3 regions of the Lysinibacillus sp. NPDC048646 genome follow, and region 1 is predicted to be linked to each of the others. Evidence: riboswitches for the same ligand, from Rfam matches in the RefSeq annotation. Region 1 holds a riboswitch; each other region holds the start of a gene.
The links. Region 1 has a riboswitch for preQ1 ahead of ACQKII_RS16255 (cell wall hydrolase). Riboswitches for the same ligand answer to the same signal wherever they lie in the genome.

Region 1 (4,700 bases):
TTGCAGCGTCGGTACAACCCTATTCGACTATATTTATAGTTCTAGCGGCGTTTATTACTGGTCTACCGGCGATTTTCACACTTCTAGCGGCGTTTATCACTGTTCTACCGGCGATTTTCACACTTCTAGCGGCGTTTATCACTGTTCTACCGGCGATTTTCACACTTCTATCAGCGTTTACGAATTAACGACTGTATTGTAACTGTAAAACTAAATGTTTGATATCTAAAAAAGGGAACCCTGCTAAAACAGGAAGTTCCCTTTTATTTCTTAAGATAAAAGTACACCAAACCAAAACTCCAAAATTATTAAAATCCCCCAGCCAATCTAACCGTAATAGACACTTTCACATGTTTCAGCTGCTGGTTCATAAAAACAATGATTTTTAAATTGACCAGTAAAAGGTTGACCGTACCATGTAGGAGGACAGGGAGCATATGGATTAAAATACCAAAGGGCAAATTTCGCTGGATGTTGTCTCCAATAATCCAAATTCTGTTTTGCTAATCTTTTTTCAGTAGACCTCGCTCTTTGATAAAATAAATTCCCTTTTTGAACAGCTTCAAAAGAATAATTTCCTCCTTGCACCTGATAAATAACATCTTCAATTGTTCTTACATCTTGAAAGTCTAAACAATCTGCCACAGCACGATTAACAATTACATTGCCAACATATAACATCCCTTGTTTTCCTTCACCCTCGGCTTCCGCTCTCATCATCCTTGCCATTAAATCAATGTCTGCTTCTCGGTGTTTAACTCTTGGCATTTTTTTCACCCCAAATATATAGTATGAAAAAAAGCCTACATTGATGTCGTTTTTTATACCTTATTCAACTATCCTGTTACGATAGTTGAATACCTCAGATTCAATTTATTTGGATTTAATTTTCCATTCATTGTTGTAACATATGCAAAAAAGCATCCAGAGTGATGTTTACAGCAATTTTCCGTTTTAAATTTTTTAAACAATGAACTTTACGACCAGACATAAAAAACCTCCCTGTATATGTTTCCCTAAACACATTACAAGAGAGGCGCATTCATCCATGTAAACTAAAGCTAACAAATAAAAAAGCCACGTCCAATATAGACATGGCGTAATAAGCATACTTCCATAGTTTTTTATAGAGGGTTTCAGCTATGAACCTCTTCCGTTCAAATGTCGGTATTATTCGTTTGATATAATACATAAAACAAAGGAATACGTCAAAAATATTTTGAGATCAAAGCTTTATTACAAAAACTTCGTATTCAGTGCAGCCATAAATGCTGCGACAATCGATACAATGACTACTAAAATCGGTGCATAAAAGATTAAAAAATCGTGCATCATTTTTACACTCCTTACACATGTGTTTCTTCTTTACCAGATACATAGTCTTTGTTAAAGACAAATAGCTTAAATACTAAATATAAAGAAGGTACAAGCAACACTAAGCCTGCGACAAATGCCACAACGAGTGCTATAGCCATCGCTTCATTTGTAAAACTATCATGAATCGTTAAATACGGATAGAGTAGATATGGATAGTGTGAAATCCCATAGGCAAAGAAGGCGATCGCAAACTGGACGATTAATAAAATGACCGCTAACCCGTATTTTACTTTCGCCCATAATAGCCAAACCGTTGCTAAAAAGACAATGCCGGTTAGCGCAAATAACCAAGATAAATCAACCATTTGGGCATAATGCCAATTCCCAAACGCTTTTAACTCAATGATGATGCCAAGACCACTAACGATAAGGGGAATCGCCCAAGTAAGCGCATATTTACGCATCAATTCACTTGCTTTATGATCTCCTGCTTTTTGTGCGTACCATGTTAAAAAGACAGCTGAGATATACAGTACTGCAATGATACTTAATACAACGATGGACCATGATAATGGACTTGTCAGCAATGCTTTGTAGTCTAAAACTGGCTGATCGCCTTGCATCGTAACAAAGCCACCTTCAGAAATTGTTAGAATGACCGAAAATGCAGCTGGGATAAAAAGACCTGACACCCCATAAGCGAGTGCATAGCCTTTATGTCCGCTCATACCGCTATAAGATTCAAAGGCATAGTAACTACCGCGAATCGCTAGCAAAATAAGCGCAACGGAAGCCGGTACTAATAAAATGGTACCGTAGAAATATGCGGTTTGCGGAAAGAATCCAACAATCCCGACAAAGAAAAAGACTAAAAAGACGTTCGTAATTTCCCATACCGGAGATAAATACCGCTTAATAATGTTTGACACAATATGGTCATTGCCGCGCATTAAACTATAGGCATTAAAAAATCCTGCGCCAAAATCAATCGATGCGACAATCACATAGCCAAATAAGAAGAGCCAAAGTACCGAAATACCTAGTATTTCTAATGCCATACAGAATCACCGCCTTGTCGTGCTGCTAATTCTTTTTCAACCGGGTTGTTTTTAAACATGCGATGTAATACGACTAAACTACCGATTGCCAACACAAAGTAAACAATCGCAAAGGCGATAAATAAATATTCTACGCCGGTAGCACTTGTCGCGCCGTCTTCTGTTCGCATAAGGCCATATAATATCCATGGTTGTCGTCCTAATTCCGCTAACCACCAACCTGCTTCAATCGCTACAAGTGATAATGGACCACTTAAAACAATCAGCACTCGGAACCATTTTGATTCAACCCACTGCCACTTTCTCCATTTCCCTACTATATAAGCAACTGAAAGGAAAATCATCATCATACCGATCGCTACCATGATATCAAAGAAATAGTGGATAATGAATGGTGGTTGTTCGTCTTCTGGATATTGATCTAAGCCAATCACTTGTGCATTGAAATCATTACTAGCTAAAAAGCTTAACATTTTAGGAATGCGGATTTTATACTTGATTTCCCCTTCATCTAGTACACCAAAGAAGATTAAATCTGCCCCTTCTTCTGTTTCAAAATGCCACTCTGCTGCGGCTAGCTTGTCAGGCTGATATTCAGCTAAGTATTTTGCTGAAAAGTCACCAACTAATGCAGAAGCAATAGAGAAAATAACACCTAATTTCATCATCATAAATAATGCTTTTTTGTGATACACATGGTCTTCGCCGCGCAATAGCTTATACGCTGCAATCGCCGCTAAAATAAATGCGACCGTCATATAACTTGTTACTAGTACATGCCCGATTTTTGTCGGCATGGCCGGTGTAAACATCGCTAAAAATGGTTGAATATTGATGAGCTCGCCATCGACGATATCAAACCCTTGCGGTGCATTCATAAAGGCATTGACAATCGTAATAAAAACGGCTGACATTGATGCCCCTATTGCTACAGGAATGAGCAATAATATATGATTTTTTGGATTCTTAAATCGATCCCATGTGTATAAATAGATTCCTAAGAAAATCGCCTCAAAGAAGAATGCGAATGTTTCCATGAATAGCGGTAGTGCAATAACTTGCCCTGCTAATTCCATAAACTCTGGCCACAGTAACGATAGCTGTAAGCCGATGACTGTACCTGTTACGACACCGACTGCGACTGTAATCGTAAAGCCACGCGCCCAACGTCTTGCCATCATCGTGTAGTGCATATCATTTTTCTTATAGCCTACATATTGAGCAATTAAAATCATTAACGGCACACCCACACCGAGTGTTGCAAAAATAATATGGAAAGATAACGTTAATTCGGTTAATGCCCTACTCCAAAAGACAGTTGCCTCTTCCATCTGGACTCACTCCTAAACTCCAAATATTGTTGTAATCACTGCTACTAAAAAAACAGCTGAAATGGTGAAGCTCGTAATCATAAATCCTTTCGATTTTTCCATAACCAATCACCTCTTATAAAATATCTAACCATGTTTTAATGGCTGTACCTAAAATTAATAGTGCTAAAATAGTTTGTAGTGCTTTTGTATTGAGCTTGCCGCCGATTTTTGCGCCAAGTGGAGCCGCAAGTATACTTGCCACAATCATTACCGCTGCTGGTCCATAGTCGATTTGCCCTGTCATAATTTTGCCGACTGTTCCACCAATCGATGAAATAAACGTAATTGCTAAGCTCGTTGCAATCGTCATACGTGTTGGGATTTTCAATACAACGAGTAAAATTGGTACTAATAAAAAGCCACCTGCTGCTCCAACAATCCCCGAACCAATCCCAACGATAAACGCCAGGCTCGCCGCTAGTGGTTTACTAAATGTAATTTGATCTAACGACTTATCGTCAATTTGCTTTTTCGGAATAAACATCATCACAGCTGCAATTAAGGCTAAAACACCGTATACAATATTCACTGCCGCTTCTGATAACATGCTGGAACCAAAGCTACCTATGAAGCTACCTACTAAAATAGCCGTCCCCATATAAAGAATAAGTGTTTTGTTTAAATAGCCGCTTTTTCGATATGCCCATACACCTGCAATCGATGCAAAAAATACTTGAACGGCACTAATACCGGATACTTCATGTGCGGTGAAGGCTGCTAACCCAAATAACGGAGGAATATACAAGAGCATTGGGTATTTAATGATGGATCCTCCAACACCTACCATCCCTGATACGAATGATCCAATAAAACCAATTAAAAATATGACGACGATGAATGTAAAATCCATCGTACACACCTTCCTTCTACCTTATTTACTTTAAGTATAGAGAGTGCGTTGTTTCTAAAGTATAGGGGTAAGCCCCTATACTGCCGGAGAAAAAGGCGGATT
Region 2 (4,700 bases), on a different contig from region 1:
TAGTTTCATATCCCCTGAATCGAGGAAATCTACACGTAATGCTAACGCTAAAATAATACGGTAAATAATCGCACCCGCAATAACAGCAAAAGTCGTACGCATAATTGTTTTCGTTCCAAAGATCGCTTCCCCGATAATAACAGAGGCAAGACCGATAACAATCATCCCTATCCCCATACTAACATCAGAGAACTTTGAATACTGTGCGATTAAAGCTCCAGAAAATGCGACAAGCGCATTTGAAAGACCAAGCCCAAGAATAATAAGTGTGTCTGTATTCGCAGAGAAGCTACGAATCATACGCTTATTATCACCAGTTGCTCGGATAGCCAGCCCGACTTCTGTTTTTAAGAACGAGTCTGCAATTAATTTAATTAAAATCGTGATGAATAATACTACAATCAGCGTACTCCATGTTGAGGGTACTTGCTGAATGCCGAAGCCTTTTAATACGTTATTTAATGCAGCATCGATACCTAAATTACTCCAAAACGCTTGGAACTTTGAAAACAATGTTTCAGAGTTCAGTAGTGGAATATTCGGACGACCTATCGTATTTTCTGCAGTTAACCCCATGATACGTAGGTTAATAGAATATAATGCTATCATCATTAAAATCCCTGATAGTAGTGGGTTAATTTTCCCTTTTGTGTGAAGAATTCCTGTCATACATCCAGCAATAAATCCAGCAACAATTGCCACTAAAGTCGCTAAGATTGGGTGATAGCCTAGCAGAATCATCGTCGCTGCTGTAGCTGCCCCTGTTACAAAGCTTCCATCAACCGTTAAATCCGGAAAATCTAACACACGGAATGTTAAATACACGCCAAGTGCCATAATTGCATAGATGATTCCTTGCTCCACTGAGCCAAATATTGCTGTAAACATAATCGAATCATCTCCTAAAATTATCGTATAAAATGAAGATAAAGCGGGGATAGTCCTCCCCCGCTTCACCTAAATATGATGCCTCTTTGGACATTATTTTTCTAAAAGCTCTGCACCCCAAGAATCTTTAATTTCGATACCTAAATCATCAGCAACTTTCTTGTTCACTAATAATTTTAAGTTTTGTGGATATTGAGCTGGTGTTTCAGCAGGCGTTGCTTCACCTTTTAGAATTTTCACTGCCATTTGGCCAGCTTCATAGCCGATATCAAAGTACTCAAAGCCGTATGCAGCCAAGCCGCCACGTGCCACAGAGTCAAGCTCACCCACGATAAGTGGTAATTTGTTAGCGTTTGCTACATCAATCACTGACTCAAGAGCAGAAACAACTGTATTATCAGTAATGATATAGAAAGCATCTACTTTCCCAATTAATGATTCAGCTGCTTGTTTTACATCAGCTGAAGTTGCTGCTGATGCATCTTTTACTGTTAAGCCTTGCTCGCCCATTACCTTTTTCACTTCAGTTACTTGCGCTACCGAGTTTTGCTCACCAGCGTTGTACACCATACCTACATTTTTAGCACCTAACTCTTTTAATAAGGCTACCGTTTTTGTAATTGTATCAGGATGTAAATCAATCGTTCCTGTGACATTTTTACCCGGCGCCTCCATTGACGCAATTAATTGTGCACCAATAGCATCTGTTACTGAAGTAAAGATGATTGGAATATCACCAGTTGCAGTAGCTGCCGCCTGTGCAGATGGTGTAGAGTTCGCAAAAATTAAATCTACGTTTGCACTGACTAGGTTGTTTGCGATTGTCGTATTTAAGCTGTTATCGCCTTGTGCAATCTGCGGATCATATTCTACCTTTAAGCCAGAATCTTCAAGAGCTTTTTTGAAGCCTTCAGTTGCGGCATTTAACGATGGATGCTCAACAATTTGAGTAATCCCAATTTTATATGTTTTTTCATCCGTAGCGTTACTTTCACTTGCATTGTTCTTTTCGTCACCTTTTGATTCTGTTGAACTAGAACCACCGCTACCACATGCAGCAAGCATTAATACTAATCCAAATAATAGGAACGAAAGCTTTTTCATATTACGCTTCACAAATAATCCCCCCGACTATTTCTCTATTATCTATCACACTTCACCCTAGCAAAGTGTGAATGTATCGCTATATTATCGTTATTATTGATGTTCGTCAACAACATTATGAATGTTCTGACTTTTAGATTTGGCGAAATATTTTACTTTTTCATTTAATTTGTCGCTTTAAACCGCTAAACTACGCCATTTTGATGAATGTAATTATTTTAGTAACCTAACAAATTATTTTATGACAATTTTGCGAAGTTAGATTCTGGACATATATTTTATAAAAGACTTTTATTTTTCTGATATTTGACTTCTTTCTGAGTTTTATACTAAAATATTTATTTGTGTAAATGCACCGTGGTTCGTAACCATCCCACGAAAAAAAACTAAGGAGAAATGAATATGAAAGTAAAATTTTTAGCAGCAAGTGGCATTATTGCAGCGCTATATATTGCTGTTACAATGCTTGTTGCACCTTTTGGATTTACTGAAGTGCAGTTTCGAGTATCGGAAATGTTTAATCATTTAGTTGCCTTTAATCCACGCTTTGCCGTAGGAATAATTATTGGTGTATTTATCTCAAATTTATTTTCACCTCTTGGCATCTACGATTTAGTATTTGGTGTTGGACATTCGATGATTACACTAGGGCTGTTTATCCTTATTTGTAAATTTGTAAAAAATATTTGCGCACGTTTAATCATCAACACATTGTTATTTACATGTACAATGTTCATTATCGCCTTTGAACTGAACTTAGCCTTAGAATTACCATTTTTCTGGACATGGCTCACTGTCGCTGCAGGTGAATTTGTTGTATTAGCAGTCGGTGCACCGATCATGTATATTCTGAACAAACGTTTAAACTTCAAAGATTTGATTTAACTTTATTCAGTAGCTATAAATAGAGACGAGTCTTTTTCAAGATTCGTCTTTTTTCTATGCTAGGAATTCATGCTTGTGTAAGTAATCAATCGTAATGTTAATGACACGATTTATTTTTTCTTTTCTTGACACTATTCTGAAAATACCTTAAAATTCTCTTCAATAATAAATGCTAGGAAGAAGAAAAGTAGCAGGCGATTGTATTTAAAGAGAGCTGATGGTTGGTGCAAATCAGTAATACGTACTTGTGAATGGGCTTCGGAGCAGCCTCATCAAATGTGTGGCCGAACTAACTCCCCGTTATAGGAGTACCAAAGCGCGCAATTTTTGCGAATAAAGGTGGCACCACGGTTACTCGTCCTTTTACCGAAGGATCGAAGTGACTTTTTTTATGGAAAAAATCAGAATAGAGGAGTCGAGATAAGATGGGTACAGTAGCAGAGAAAAAAGGGTATTTTGGTGAATTTGGAGGCAGCTTCGTTCCAGAAGAGCTTCAAAATGTATTAAATATTTTAGATGAAAACTTCCAAAATTATAAAGACGATGAAGACTTTAAAAATGAGTTAGATTATTTTTTCCGTGAATATGTAGGGCGCAAATCTCCACTTTACTTTGCTGAAAACTTAACGAAGCAATTGGGTGGCGCAAAAATTTATTTGAAACGCGAGGACTTAAACCACACAGGATCTCATAAAATTAATAACGTTTTAGGTCAAATTTTACTTGCAAAGCGTATGGGGGCTAAACGTGTAATTGCAGAAACAGGTGCAGGTCAGCACGGTGTCGCAACAGCTACTGCTTGTGCAATGTTTGGTATGGATTGTACCGTTTATATGGGCTTAGAAGATACAAAACGCCAGGCATTAAACGTGTTTCGTATGGAGCTACTTGGTGCAAAAGTAGTTGCTGTCGATAAAGGGCAAGGTCGCTTAAAAGACGCTGTCGACGAAGCATTTGCTGATTTAGTAGAAAACTATGAAACAACTTTCTATTTACTAGGTTCAGCTGTGGGGCCTCACCCGTTTCCATCAATGGTGAAACACTTCCAATCAGTCATTAGCCGTGAAAGTCGTGAACAAATTTTAGATAAAGAAGATAAACTTCCTGCTGCTGTTCTAGCTTGTGTTGGCGGTGGTAGTAACGCAATTGGCGCATTCGCCGAATATATCGCAGATGAAAATGTTCGACTAATCGGTATTGAGCCAGATAAAGCCGCAACATTGAATGAAGGAACGCCAGGAGAATTACACGGATTCAAATGTTTAGTATTGCAAGATACAGAAGGGAATCCACTACCAACATACTCGATTGCTGCTGGTCTAGATTATCCAGGTGCTGGTCCTGAGCATAGTCATCTAAAAACAATTGGTCGCGCCGAATATGTAACCGTGACAAACGAAGAAGTACTAGAAGCATTCCAAGTACTTTCAAAAGTTGAAGGGATAATTCCTGCATTGGAAAGTTCGCATGCCGTTGCCCATGCACTAAAGCTTGCACCAACACTATCACCTGAAGAAAGTATTATCATTAACATTTCAGGGCGCGGAGATAAGGACGTTGAGCAAGTTTTCCAAATGCTCAACAAATAATTAGAAAAAGGGACTTTCCCAAAAATCCTTGTAACAATAACGATCGTCTTCATAATATGGTAAAAACCCGCTTTCTGTTTCCCGCAGGAATCTACGCGGGTTTTTGCTTTTATATCAAAAAAATAGCATGCCATAAATACTCTTGGCATGCTATTTTTACTTTTTGGACAGCCCCTTTGGCATTACTATTCCTATACGAATGTACGTAGTTTAGGATAAATTTCTGCAACATTA
Region 3 (4,700 bases), on a different contig from region 1:
TTTCCTTATTTGGCTCATCTCCATAACTTGGAGTAGAGTAGAATTGAGTTCCGTTCCGGCTGGATGCTTTCCGGGGTGCGTACGATGAGCCGCTTTACCGCTCGTAGTGGCATGTGCGGTCAAGTACATATTTTGAAAAAGAGCCAAAAAATCATTCTAAAGTAAGACGTTTTCCCTGAATTACATGAACTTGATTTAAAATCAGTGCACCCAACATTTGAATAATCGTCTTCACAATAATTTGTCCCAAAATGGCGGCTGGTATTGCTTCCCAAGGCAGCATATTGGCTCCAAGCGGACTCAAGCCAATGACTACGAAAATAACGGAATCCAGAAATCCTCCAACAATTCCGCTGTAGAACACACGCCAAGCCATTGGTAGTTTCAATCGGGTATAGATTTCTGTATCGGCTGTTTCAGCGACAACAAATGAAAGTGCCGATGCCACCACAATCAATAGTGTATCTCCGAGTATGAATGAAACCACTGCGGATAAGATTAGAGCTGTAATAATAAACAAATACGTCTTTGCTCTACCATATTTATTTTGCACAAGATCCCGGAAAATAAAGGTCGCGCCAATCAACAGAGTCCCCATTGGAACGATAAACATGCCAAACTGTAATGGCGCAAATGCTGCCGTTACTACATTAGCAATGACAATAGATAATAAATAAAATAATATTCTCATGATGTTACTCCTCAAGTAAATTTAGAGACCGTTTTGTAACTGCCTTCTATACACCTCTTTTATTTCCCCAAACAAGGGCATGCAACTGTGGCAGTACTTTGACATCTCTTAACTCCTCATCTTCAATCACCCTGTCAATTAGCGCTTGGTACTTCTCCAATAAATGGCTAATCAGCAGCGGATTATCAGTCGTCGTAATATCATCATTACCGACTTGTAGATAAAAAGGAATCGCCGGATATCGAAGGTGAATTTGCTTAGCATAAGCATAATCCTCTTCATTAAAAACGACTATTTTGAGGGATATATGCTGATTACTGTTTCGATTTTGAAGTTTTCCGAAGATATCAGATAGTACCGTATAGTCTGTGGTCATTCCGGAACTAGGAGGTTTGGGTGAAATCGTCAGTTCATCGATATCATATAGCCATTCTTGCCATCTGCTTCCCTGTGTCTCTACTCCGACCTTTATGTCGTTTTCTTTTAAAATAGCAATGAGCGCTTCCAAATTTCGAAGGAGTGCAGGATTGCCGCCCGAAATCGTGACAAATGAAAAACCACTGCCTCCGAGTCGTTTCAACTCAGACCAAATCTCATCTGCTGTCATTTGAACAATCAGATGTTTTCCGCTACCATCCCATGTAAACGATGAATCACACCAGGAACAGGAATAGTCACAGCCAGCAGTCCGCACAAACATCGTCTTCTGTCCAACTACCATACCCTCGCCTTGAATGGTCGGTCCAAAAATCTCGATAACGGGTACCTTACTCAACTTCCATCCACTCCCGTCGCGCTTCAGCATAGCTTGTCGGAGTCTCATACAGCCTGATAAACTCTACACGTGCCCCGTTATATCGTTGTTCATCAAGCAAGGCTTCCGCTAACTTTTCGTAAATCCAGACTACAATGTTCTCTGCCGTTGTATTCATCGATGGAAGCGTTTCATTTAAATAACGATGATCCAAATAAATTTCTATTTTTTGTTTCCAAATTTCTTTTATATCACCAAAGTCAATCATCAAACCGCGTTCATCTGTGTATCCACTCAACCCTAATACAGCTCGATATGTATGGCCATGCAAATTTTTGCATTTCCCCTCATAATCATGTAAATGATGGGCTGCATCGAAGGTAAATTCCTTGCTCACGAGAACACGCTTTGCATGATAGTTCAATTGATTCCTTTGAATATCTTCATCTATTTTTTGGAGCTTCTCGACAATTTTAAAATGAAACATGCCTTAAGACTCCTTTCTGAAGCTTAAATAGTCATCAAGCCCTTTTTTTCGCAGTTTACACGCCGGGCATTCACCACAACCATCTGCTATGACACCGTTATAACAAGTTAACGTTCTTTCCCGAACAAACTCAAGCGCCCCAAGCTGATCAGCAAGCTCCCATGTCTGTGCCTTATTCAGCCACATTAACGGTGTATCAATCACGAAAGAATCGTCCATAGATAAATTTAACGTTACATTCAAGGATTTTATAAAAATATCCCGGCAATCCGGATATCCGCTAAAATCTGTTTCACAAACACCAGTTACGATATGCTTGGCTCCAACTTGGCTCGCCAAAACGCCCGCAAATGAAAGAAAGAGCAAATTCCGACCAGGCACAAAAGTCGATGGAAGCCCGCCATCTTCTCCGTCTTCTACTTCGATATCTTGTCGTGTCAATGCATTCGGAGCAAGCTGATTCAGGAGCGACATATCAAGAATGTGATGCGTGACACCAAGTTCCGCCGCTATCTCCTTTGCACATTCAATTTCCAAAATATGCCTTTGACCATAATCAAAAGTCACCGCCTCAACCTCTTCAAAACGTTCTTGTGCCCAGAACAAACAAGTGGTACTGTCCTGACCTCCACTAAACACAACAATTGCTTTTTCCTGCTTCATCTGTAAAAACTCCCTTATAACGAAAAAAACAGCACCCTAAGAAAAATGCTGTTTTCTTCTTAGTTTTTTTTAAGAGGGTAGCTAAAACCTCTTCCTTCATTGATAAGATTTTCAAATTTATCCCGCATTAACGGTCAGTAATTTATCTGTTCCGAAAGCGAAGCGTCAGGTACAAAACGCCCACCTCAAGTGGAAAGATGAGAACGAGTACACTAGGTGGGCGATCAACTGACCGTAAATGCCCGATTAGTTCAACTAACAATCAGTGGGGGATGAAGAAAACCCCCACTGATTGAAGTTTCACTTTATCGATTATCGATTTTTTCTGGATTAAGATCGTGATTCATTAAACGATAATTCGCTATTTCTTCGTATTTAGTTTCTGGTTTCCCATAGTTACACCATGGATCAATCGAAATCCCTCCACGTGGCGTAAATTTCCCCCAAACCTCGATATATCTTGGATCAAGTAATTTAATTAAATCGTTCATAATGATATTGACGCAATCTTCGTGGAAATCGCCATGATTTCTAAAACTAAATAAATATAACTTCAGTGATTTACTCTCAACAATTTTTTTATCCGGGATATAGGAGATGTACATCGTCGCAAAATCAGGCTGATTTGTAAGTGGACATAAACTAGTGAACTCTGGACAATTAAACTTGACGAAATAATCTCGATTTGAATGAAGATTATCTACTGCCTCCAGTACTTCGGGTGCATATTCATATGAATATTGTGTACCTTGATTACCTAATAATGTTAAATCCTTCAATCCTTCTTCATGGCTTCTTCCAGACATAAAAAAACCCTCCTTATAAAATGTTTCCCAACACTTTTCAAGAGAGTCATCACTAATCATTCTATTAAAACATAAGTAAAAACATAAAAAAGCCACGTCCGATATGGACATGGCATATTGTCATGTTTCCATAGTTTTTTATAGAGGGTATCAGCTATGAACCTCTCCCGTTCTAGTCCGGGCATTCTTTTCTACTATCATAATATAAAATATGGTGGAAAACGTCAAATGAAAATTTTCAAATAAAATCTTCTGATAAAGTGAAACTTCAATCAGTGGGGGTTTTCTTCAACCCCCACAATAAATAGAGGAACACAAGCTAAAACCTTCACATCCTGTGAAAAAGCTTGTGTGACCAACATCCTGTCGCTGCCGCTTCGCTTTCGCACATAAAACATCTGTCGCTGCCGCTTCGCTTTCGCACATAAAACACCCTGTCGCTGCCGCTGCGCTTTCGCACATAAAACATTTGTTGCCCCGAACCAATCGGGCTTTTACGGTCAGTTGTTCGCCCACCTAGTGTACTAGTTCTCTCCTTTCCACTTGAGGTGGGCGGCTTGTACCTGACGCTTCGCTTTCGGAACAGATAAATTACTGACCGTTAATGCGGGATAAATGCTTTTCTGAAAAAAACACTGTTATACCGCCCTATATTTTAGCCGTGCACTAAATACATTGCTGAGCTTTGAACTATTAATATTTTTTCAAAAGCAAAACCGCACTTACTTATGATATGGTTCACCGTAATAGAGCTAAGTGCGGTAAATTTTTATCCCAAAACATTCTATTCATTAGTAAATTTAATATAATATTTTTCATCAAAATATAATGATTCCTCATCGAATTGATTTAAATCAATTTTGACCTTTTGTTCAATTGGATCGCTTTCCTCACCTATCCAACAAAAATAAAGCTCACAAAAATCACCTTTTGGGATTAATTGTTTAAGAAAATCACATAGCACCTTAAAAGTTATTTTTGCTTTTTGAAAATTATGTGGTGAATACTGTTCATTGTATTGGGTCATATCCCATATAGAATGATATTTAGGATGAAAGTCGATTTCATAAACAAACGGTGTAGTGAAAATATTTTGTTGAATAGTCAACCCTTCTTCTCTAGCTGAATCGAGAATGACTAATGACTCTTCAAAGTCATCACTAATTGCTGCTTCGAAATTTAAACCTAAACATAAAATCATACTCATTATTTTGCCCTCCTAAAAAGGAAGCAACATCTATATAAATTCCATGTTGCTTTAAACCGCACTTACTTATGATACGGTTCACCATATCATAG

Region 2: another riboswitch for preQ1. It lies ahead of ACQKII_RS07385 (QueT transporter family protein); the one in region 1 lies ahead of ACQKII_RS16255 (cell wall hydrolase).
Region 3: another riboswitch for preQ1. It lies ahead of queF (preQ(1) synthase); the one in region 1 lies ahead of ACQKII_RS16255 (cell wall hydrolase).

Annotation. Positions count from the first base shown of each region.
Region 1 is NZ_JBNNLZ010000016.1:16,943-21,642, reverse strand. It holds gene ACQKII_RS16260 (hypothetical protein) at 1-188, shown strand, start outside; gene ACQKII_RS16255 (cell wall hydrolase) at 328-768, opposite strand; PreQ1 riboswitch class I at 1,111-1,157, opposite strand; gene cydS (cytochrome bd oxidase small subunit CydS) at 1,237-1,332, opposite strand; gene ACQKII_RS16245 (cytochrome d ubiquinol oxidase subunit II) at 1,347-2,375, opposite strand; gene ACQKII_RS16240 (cytochrome ubiquinol oxidase subunit I) at 2,366-3,706, opposite strand; gene ACQKII_RS16235 (sulfite exporter TauE/SafE family protein) at 3,822-4,598, opposite strand.
Region 2 is NZ_JBNNLZ010000004.1:177,431-182,130, reverse strand. It holds gene ACQKII_RS07395 (ABC transporter permease) at 1-888, opposite strand, end outside; gene ACQKII_RS07390 (ABC transporter substrate-binding protein) at 982-2,004, opposite strand; PreQ1 riboswitch class I at 2,344-2,388, shown strand; gene ACQKII_RS07385 (QueT transporter family protein) at 2,395-2,877, shown strand; T-box leader at 3,043-3,243, shown strand; gene trpB (tryptophan synthase subunit beta) at 3,303-4,466, shown strand; gene ACQKII_RS07375 (long-chain fatty acid--CoA ligase) at 4,658-4,700, opposite strand, start outside.
Region 3 is NZ_JBNNLZ010000002.1:210,932-215,631, reverse strand. It holds gene ACQKII_RS03300 (VUT family protein) at 152-691, opposite strand; gene queE (7-carboxy-7-deazaguanine synthase QueE) at 738-1,466, opposite strand; gene queD (6-carboxytetrahydropterin synthase QueD) at 1,459-1,932, opposite strand; gene queC (7-cyano-7-deazaguanine synthase QueC) at 1,936-2,595, opposite strand; gene queF (preQ(1) synthase) at 2,901-3,401, opposite strand; PreQ1 riboswitch class I at 3,526-3,572, opposite strand; gene ACQKII_RS03275 (hypothetical protein) at 4,186-4,608, opposite strand.